Linked DNA regions of Cystobacter fuscus DSM 2262. Each later gene encodes a partner of the first gene's protein in a complex. Links are inferred from orthologs where the notes say so. Each region holds a gene or a part of one and is shown in the gene's direction. Other genes may lie near its edges.

Region 1 (3,231 bases):
GGACTTCATGGGGCAGGAGACGTACCGCTACCGCCCGCGCGAGAACGAGGCCGTCAACAAGAGCTGGATGTGCGATCACGGCCGGCTCACCTACAAGGGCCTCAACCTGGGCCGCGTGCTCAACGCCGTGGTGGGCCGCCAGCAGGGCGGCACCGCCCGTCCCGAGGTCGCGCGCAAGGAAGCCATCCAGGCCGCGGGCCGCGCGCTCGCGGACGCCAAGGGCAAGGTGGCCGTGCTCGCCTCGCCCGTGGCCTCCAACGAGGATCTGCTCGCCGCGCTCACCTTCGCCAAGACGACGCTGGGCGTGCGTGAGGTGTACGTGGGGGGCCGCCCGCAGGGCGAGGCCGACCACTACCTGCTCACCGCCGACCGCAACCCCAACCGCAAGGGCCTGGAGCTCATCGCCCAGGGCCTGGAGCTCAAGCTCCAGCCGTTCGAGGCGCTGGTGCAGGGCATCGACGGCGGCAAGGTGAAGGCGCTCTACGCCGTGGGCGCCGAGGTGCCCGGCGGCGACTTCGCCCAGACGGCGGCGAAGCTGGACACCTTCGTGGTGCAGGCGACGAACGAGTCGCCCCTCACCGCGCAGGCCACCGTGCTGCTGCCGGCTTCCGCGCACGTGGAGTACGACGGCTCGTTCGTGCAGGTGGACGGGCTCGTGCAGCGCTTCCGCAAGGCCTACCCCTCCAAGGGCGAGGCCGTGCCGCATGCGCAGCTGGTGGCGGAGCTGACACGGGAGCTGGGGGGCACGGCCTCCTGGACGACCACGCGCGAGGCCTTCCGCGAGCTGGGCAAGAGCGTGCCCGAGTTCGCCTCGTTCGACTGGGACAAGGCGGCTCCGCCCGATCGGGAGAAGCCTGGCATCAACCCGCTGCCGTCCGGTGCCGACGGTCGGCCGGCGGGCTACCGTGAGTTCGGCGCTCCCAGGGTTCGAGGTCTCTGACAATGAAGCGCGTTCTCGCCATGCTCACCATGCTCGCCGTCTTCATTGGCCTGTACGCCGTGATGACGGGCATCGCCTATGTCCTGGGCGGCTTCGTGGAGAAGGAGCTCTTCACCGGCGCCAGCCGGATCGTCAACATGCTCATCCTCATGCTCGCCGTGGTGATGGGCACCGCCGCCCTGCTCACCATGGCCGAGCGCAAGTGGAGCGCGCTGATGCAGGATCGCATCGGTCCGAACCGCGCGCGCATCGATCTGCCCCTGCTGCGCGACACGGCCCTGGGCGGCATCCCCCACTTCCTCGCCGACGGCGCGAAGATGCTGTTCAAGGAGGATCACCTCCCGGCGGCGGCCAACAAGCTGCTCTACAACCTGGGCCCCATGCTGGCCTTCGCGCCGGCGTTCGCCCTGTTCGCCGTGGTGCCCTCGGGCCCTAGCGTGTCGGTGTTCGGCCAGCACGTGGACATGGTCGTGGCCACGCCCGACTTCGGCATCCTCTACGTGTTCGCCATCGCCTCGCTGGCGGTGTACGGCACCTCGCTCGCGGGCTGGTCCTCCAACAACAAGTTCGCCCTGCTCGGCGGCGTGCGCGCCTCCTCGCAGATGATCTCCTACGAGGTCGCGCTCGGCTTGTCGCTCGTGGGCCTGATGATGGCCTTCTCCACGGTGCAACTGCCCGCCTTCGTGGGCAACGTGGCCAATGAGCTCGGCCTGGGCGGCGAGGCCACGGGCCAGGCGCGCTACCTCTGGTCCACGAACGTGGGCGGCTTCGACATCGGCATCCCCGCGTGGGGCTTCCTCCTGCAGCCGCTCGGCTTCTTCATGTTCTTCGCCGCGGCCTTCGCCGAGACCAAGCGCGCCCCCTTCGACAGCCCCGAGGGCGAGTCGGAGATCATCGGCTACTTCGTCGAGTACTCGGGCATGAAGTTCGGCCTGTTCATGATCTCCGAGTTCGTGGAGGTCGTGATCCTCGCCGGCATCATCACCGCGTTGTTCTTCGGCGGCTACCACCTGCCCTTCGGTGGGGAGTGGCTGTCCAACCTGCCCGTCATGAAGGAGCATGGCTGGCTGTACGGCACCATTCTCGGCACGGTGTTCTGGGTGAAGACGCTGTTCTTCATCTGGTTGCAGCTGATGATCCGCTGGTCCTTCCTGCGCTTCCGCTACGATCAGATCCAGACGCTGGGCTGGAAGATCCTCCTGCCGCTGGGCCTGATCAACGTGTTCGTCACGGGCGCGCTCATCCTCTGGGATCCCTCGCTGCGCTACCTCGCCCTCTTCGGCATGTTGCAGATCGGCGTGCTGGTGGCCCTGACGACGTCCTCGGCCTCGAAGGAGGAGGACACGCACGGCACCGGGCTGGCGGCCCCGTCGGCGCCCACTTCGGCCGGAGTGCACGCACGTGCCTCCACGGCCCCCTCGCACTAGTCGGAGCGAACAGTCACCATGGCTTACAACGCATCCCAGGATCCCCGCACCGACATCCGCGAGCGGACTTATCTGCCGGAGCTGCTCCGCGGCCTGGCCATCACCACCCGGCACTTCATCCGCAACCTCTTCGGGACGCGCGAGACCCAGACGCCCTTCGAGGAGCGCACCGGCACCAGCCTGGTGACCACGGTGCAGTACCCCGAGGAGAAGATCCCCTATCCCCCGGGCTACCGCGGGCTGCACCGGCTGGTGCCGCGCGACGATGGCAAGCCGCGCTGCGTGGCCTGCTACATGTGCGCCACCATCTGCCCGGCCCAGTGCATCTACATCGAGGCGGGCGAGTACCCGGTGGACGCCGCGGATCAGAGCTCGCGCGTCATCGAGAAGTACCCCACCCAGTTCGTCATCGACGAGCTGCGTTGCATCGTGTGCGGCCTGTGCGTGGAGGCGTGCCCCAAGGACGCCATCCGCATGGACACGTACACGCACACTCCGCCCGAGTACAACCGGCAGGGCTTCGTCTACGACATCCCCAAGCTGCTCAAGGGGCCCGCGGTGTCCCACCCGTCGGATCCCTGGAACAAGCGCTCGGACTCGCGGCAGCCGGCCCACGCGCACAAGGAAGCCCACACCCGCGTGGGCGAGGGCCACGAGCACCACGACCACGGCCACCCCGCCCATGCGCCCGCGCTGACCACGGGCCACGCGGAGCCGGTTCCCAACGGCCGCACCGTGATCTCCAACGACGGCCCCGTGCCGGTGACGAAGTTCCTCAAGTAGTCCCCAGGCGCCCAGAGGTGCCCTCCGCCGGCCCGCCCCCTCCGCCTTCGCGCGGCGGACGGCGGGCCGGTGCCGTTCCAG
Region 2 (3,311 bases), on another replicon or contig:
CGGGGAGCCGAGAAGATGCTCGCCCACCTGGAGAACAAGCTCGGGCTGAAGGCCGGAGAGACGAACGAGCGCTTCACCCTCCGCGAGACGGAGTGCCTGGCCTCGTGCGGAACCGCGCCGTGCCTGCAAATCAATGAGGACCACCACGAGAGCCTCTCGAGGGCCAAGCTCGACGAGTTGATCGACAAGCTCTCCTGACCCGCTCCATCAAGGAACCTGATTTCATGGCGACAACGGCATTCGAACCCGTCATCTCGACCGCCTGGGGCACGCCCCAGTCCTGGACGATGGACGCGTACAAGAAGCGCGGGGGCTACCAGGGTCTGACCAAGGCGCTGGAGCTGACGCCCGCGCAGATCATCGACGAGGTGAAGAAGTCCAACCTGCGCGGGCGCGGCGGGGCGGGCTTTCCCACCGGACTCAAGTGGAGCTTCGTCCCCAAGGACAACCCCAAGCCGAAGTACCTCGCGGTCAACGGCGACGAGTCCGAGCCGGGGACGTTCAAGGACCGCAACATCCTCTCGCATGATCCGCACATGCTGCTCGAGGGCATTGCCATCGCGGCCTACGCGCTCAACGTGCACACCTGCTACGTGTACCTGCGCGGCGAGTTCAAGTTCCCGGCGCAGCGGCTCAGCCAGGCCATCAAGGAGGCGTACGCCGCGGGCATCTTCGGCAAGAGCCTGATGGGCAAGGACTACGCGCTGGACTGCTATCTGGTGCGCGGCGCGGGCGCCTACATCTGCGGCGAGGAGACGGCGCTCCTGGAGAGCCTCGAGGGAAAGAAGGGCTGGCCGCGGCTCAAGCCGCCCTTCCCCGCGGTGGTGGGCCTGTTCGGCAGCCCCACGGTGGTCAACAACGTGGAGACGCTCGCGAGCGTGCCGCACATCTTCACCCGGGGCTCGGCCTGGTACGCGGGCCTGGGCACGGACAAGTCGGGCGGCACGCGCATCATGTGCCTGTCGGGCACGGTGAACCGGCCGGGCGTGTACGAGGTGCCGCTGGAGACGACCTTCAACCAGCTCATCTTCGACGACAAGTACGGCCAGGGCCTGCCCGCGGGGCGCAAGGTGAAGGCGGTGATTCCCGGAGGCTCCTCGGCGCCCATCCTCAGCCCGGACGAGCTGGACATCGCCATGGAGTTCGAGGCGCTCAAGGTGAAGCAGAGCATGGCGGGCTCCGGCGGCGTCATCGTCATGGACGACACCACCTGCATGGTGCGCAGCCTGTGGCGCGTGGCGCGCTTCTACGCCGAGGAGTCGTGCGGCCAGTGCACGCCGTGCCGCGAGGGCACGCCGTGGCAGGCGCGCATCCTGCGCAAGATCGAGGAGGGCCGGGGCGAGCCGGGCGACGTGGAGCAGCTGAGCAACGTGGCCTCGTCCATCGCACCCTACCCGCCCATCGGCCTGGGCAACACCATCTGCGCGCTGGGCGATGCCGCGGCGCTGCCGACGCATTCCTTCCTCATGCGCTTCCGCGACGAGTTCGAGGCGCACATCCGCGAGCACCGCTGCCCGTTCGGCGACAAGCCCTGGGGCGCGTTCGGAGACTGGTCTTGAGCATCGAGCACGTCCTCTTCGGAGTCTTCGCCCTGCTGACGGTGGTGTCGGCGGTGATGGTCATCGTCGCCAAGAGCCCCATCAGCTCCGCCATGTCGCTGGTGGCCACCTTCTTCTTCCTGGCCGGCATCTACGTGCTCTTGTGGGCGCACACCGTGGCGGTGCTGCAGGTGCTCGTCTACACGGGCGCCATCATGGTGCTCTTCCTCTTCGTCATCATGCTGCTCAACCTGGGCGAGGCGACCACGACGGGCCCCCGGGTGACGCTGGCGCGCGTGGCCGGAGGCGTGGCGGCGGCGGGACTGCTGGCGGTGCTGGTGACGGCCATCTGGCGCATCCCGTCGGCCAGCACGTTCACGGGCAGCCAGGCGATGAGCCAGGGCTTCGGCACGCTGGCGGTCATCGGCCAGACCATCTACACCCGGTGGCTGCTGCCCTTCGAGGCCGTCAGCCTGCTGCTGCTGGTGGGCATGGTGGGCGCGGTGGTGGTGGCCAAGTCGCGGATTTGAGCGCGTCCCCTTCAACCCTCTGCTAGAAGGCGGGCCCGCGTCCGCCCTCCTTCCCCCGGCGTCATGGTCCACTCCGTCGACATCAAGTACTACCTCGTCCTCGCCGCCGTCCTGTTCTGCCTGGGCATGTTCGGCGTGCTGGTGCGCCGCAACGCCCTGGTGGTGTTCATGTGCGTGGAGCTGATGCTCAACGCGGCGAACCTGACGTTCCTCGCCTTCGCGCGGCAGAACGGGGACGCCACGGGCCACGTGTCCGCCTTCTTCGTGATCGCCGTCGCGGCGGCGGAGGCCTCCATCGGACTGGCCATCGTCATCGCCGTGTTCCGCAGCCGCGGCACCGTCAACATCGAAGAAATCCGGACCATGAAGCACTGACGGTCCCCCTCCCCTCTTTTCCGCCCTACGAGAGCCCTCAGAGCAATGGATGCCCTCAAGTCATTCTTCATGACCGCGCCGGTGGAGCCCGCCGTCTTCGCGCAGTCGTTGTGGCTCATCATCGCACTGCCGCTGCTGGGCGCGTTCGTGTGCGGCGTGTTCGGCAAGAAGCTGGGCCGCGCCAACGTGAACCTCATCGCGTGCGCGATGGTGGCCGGCTCCTTCGCGCTGTCCGTGCTGGCCTTCTGGTGCGTCAACCACGCGCCGTCGGGCGGCACGCCGGTGGCCATGGAGAGCGCCTTCTCCGCCAGCGCCATCCGCTACGCGCTCGGGTACGACTATGGCATCTGGTTCGCCGCCGGTGACTTCCGGGTGAACCTCGGCCTGGTGGTGGACCACCTGTCGGGCATCATGCTGCTGGTCATCACCGGCGTGGGCTTCCTCATCCACGTGTACTCCACGAGCTACATGGAGCACGACGAGAGCCCCTGGCGCTACTTCGCCTACCTCAACCTCTTCATCGCGGCGATGCTCACGCTGGTGCTCGCCGACAACCTCGTCCTGCTGTTCGTGGGCTGGGAGGGCGTGGGCCTCGCCAGCTACCTGCTCATCGGCTTCTGGTACACCGACGCGGCCAAGGCGTGGGCGGGCCGCAAGGCGTTCATCGCCAACCGCATCGGCGACTTCGCCTTCCTCATCGGCTCCTTCCTCATCGTGTTGCTGGTGGGGGCGTTCAACAACCAGGCGGGCACGAGCAACTTCGCCCCGGTGGGCATCAACCCCGAGGCCGCCCAGACGCGCTTCCGCGAGGGCCTGGCGATGAAGGGCCCCCTGGCCTTCCAGGGGCTGGAGGTGATGGCCAACTCGG

What was found.
Region 2: the proteins of D187_RS08545 (region 1) and D187_RS23800 are in contact, whole or in part, in a cryo-EM structure (PDB 7NYH), measured with the Escherichia coli proteins. The link is inferred for Cystobacter fuscus DSM 2262 from one-to-one orthologs.

The regions. Positions count from the first base shown.
Region 1 is NZ_ANAH02000005.1:237,352-240,582, forward strand. The notes cover bases 236-3,154. They hold D187_RS08545 (complex I subunit 1/NuoH family protein), read left to right. Parts: upstream 236-942; coding sequence 943-2,367; downstream 2,368-3,154. Other genes in these bases: D187_RS08540 (NADH-quinone oxidoreductase subunit G), read left to right, coding at 236-940; D187_RS08550 (NuoI/complex I 23 kDa subunit family protein), read left to right, coding at 2,386-3,150. Also shown: more of D187_RS08540, read left to right, coding at 1-235. UniProt on the Escherichia coli protein: NDH-1 shuttles electrons from NADH, via FMN and iron-sulfur (Fe-S) centers, to quinones in the respiratory chain. The immediate electron acceptor for the enzyme in this species is believed to be ubiquinone.
Region 2 is NZ_ANAH02000013.1:289,103-292,413, reverse strand. Bases 313-3,311 are described here. They hold D187_RS23800 (NADH-quinone oxidoreductase subunit J), read left to right. Parts: upstream 313-1,555; coding sequence 1,556-2,068; downstream 2,069-3,311. Other genes in these bases: nuoL (NADH-quinone oxidoreductase subunit L), read left to right, coding at 2,489-3,311; nuoK (NADH-quinone oxidoreductase subunit NuoK), read left to right, coding at 2,132-2,443; nuoF (NADH-quinone oxidoreductase subunit NuoF), read left to right, coding at 313-1,559. In the rest of the region: D187_RS23810 (NADH-quinone oxidoreductase subunit NuoE family protein), read left to right, coding at 1-198; more of nuoF, read left to right, coding at 225-312. UniProt on the Escherichia coli protein: NDH-1 shuttles electrons from NADH, via FMN and iron-sulfur (Fe-S) centers, to quinones in the respiratory chain. The immediate electron acceptor for the enzyme in this species is believed to be ubiquinone.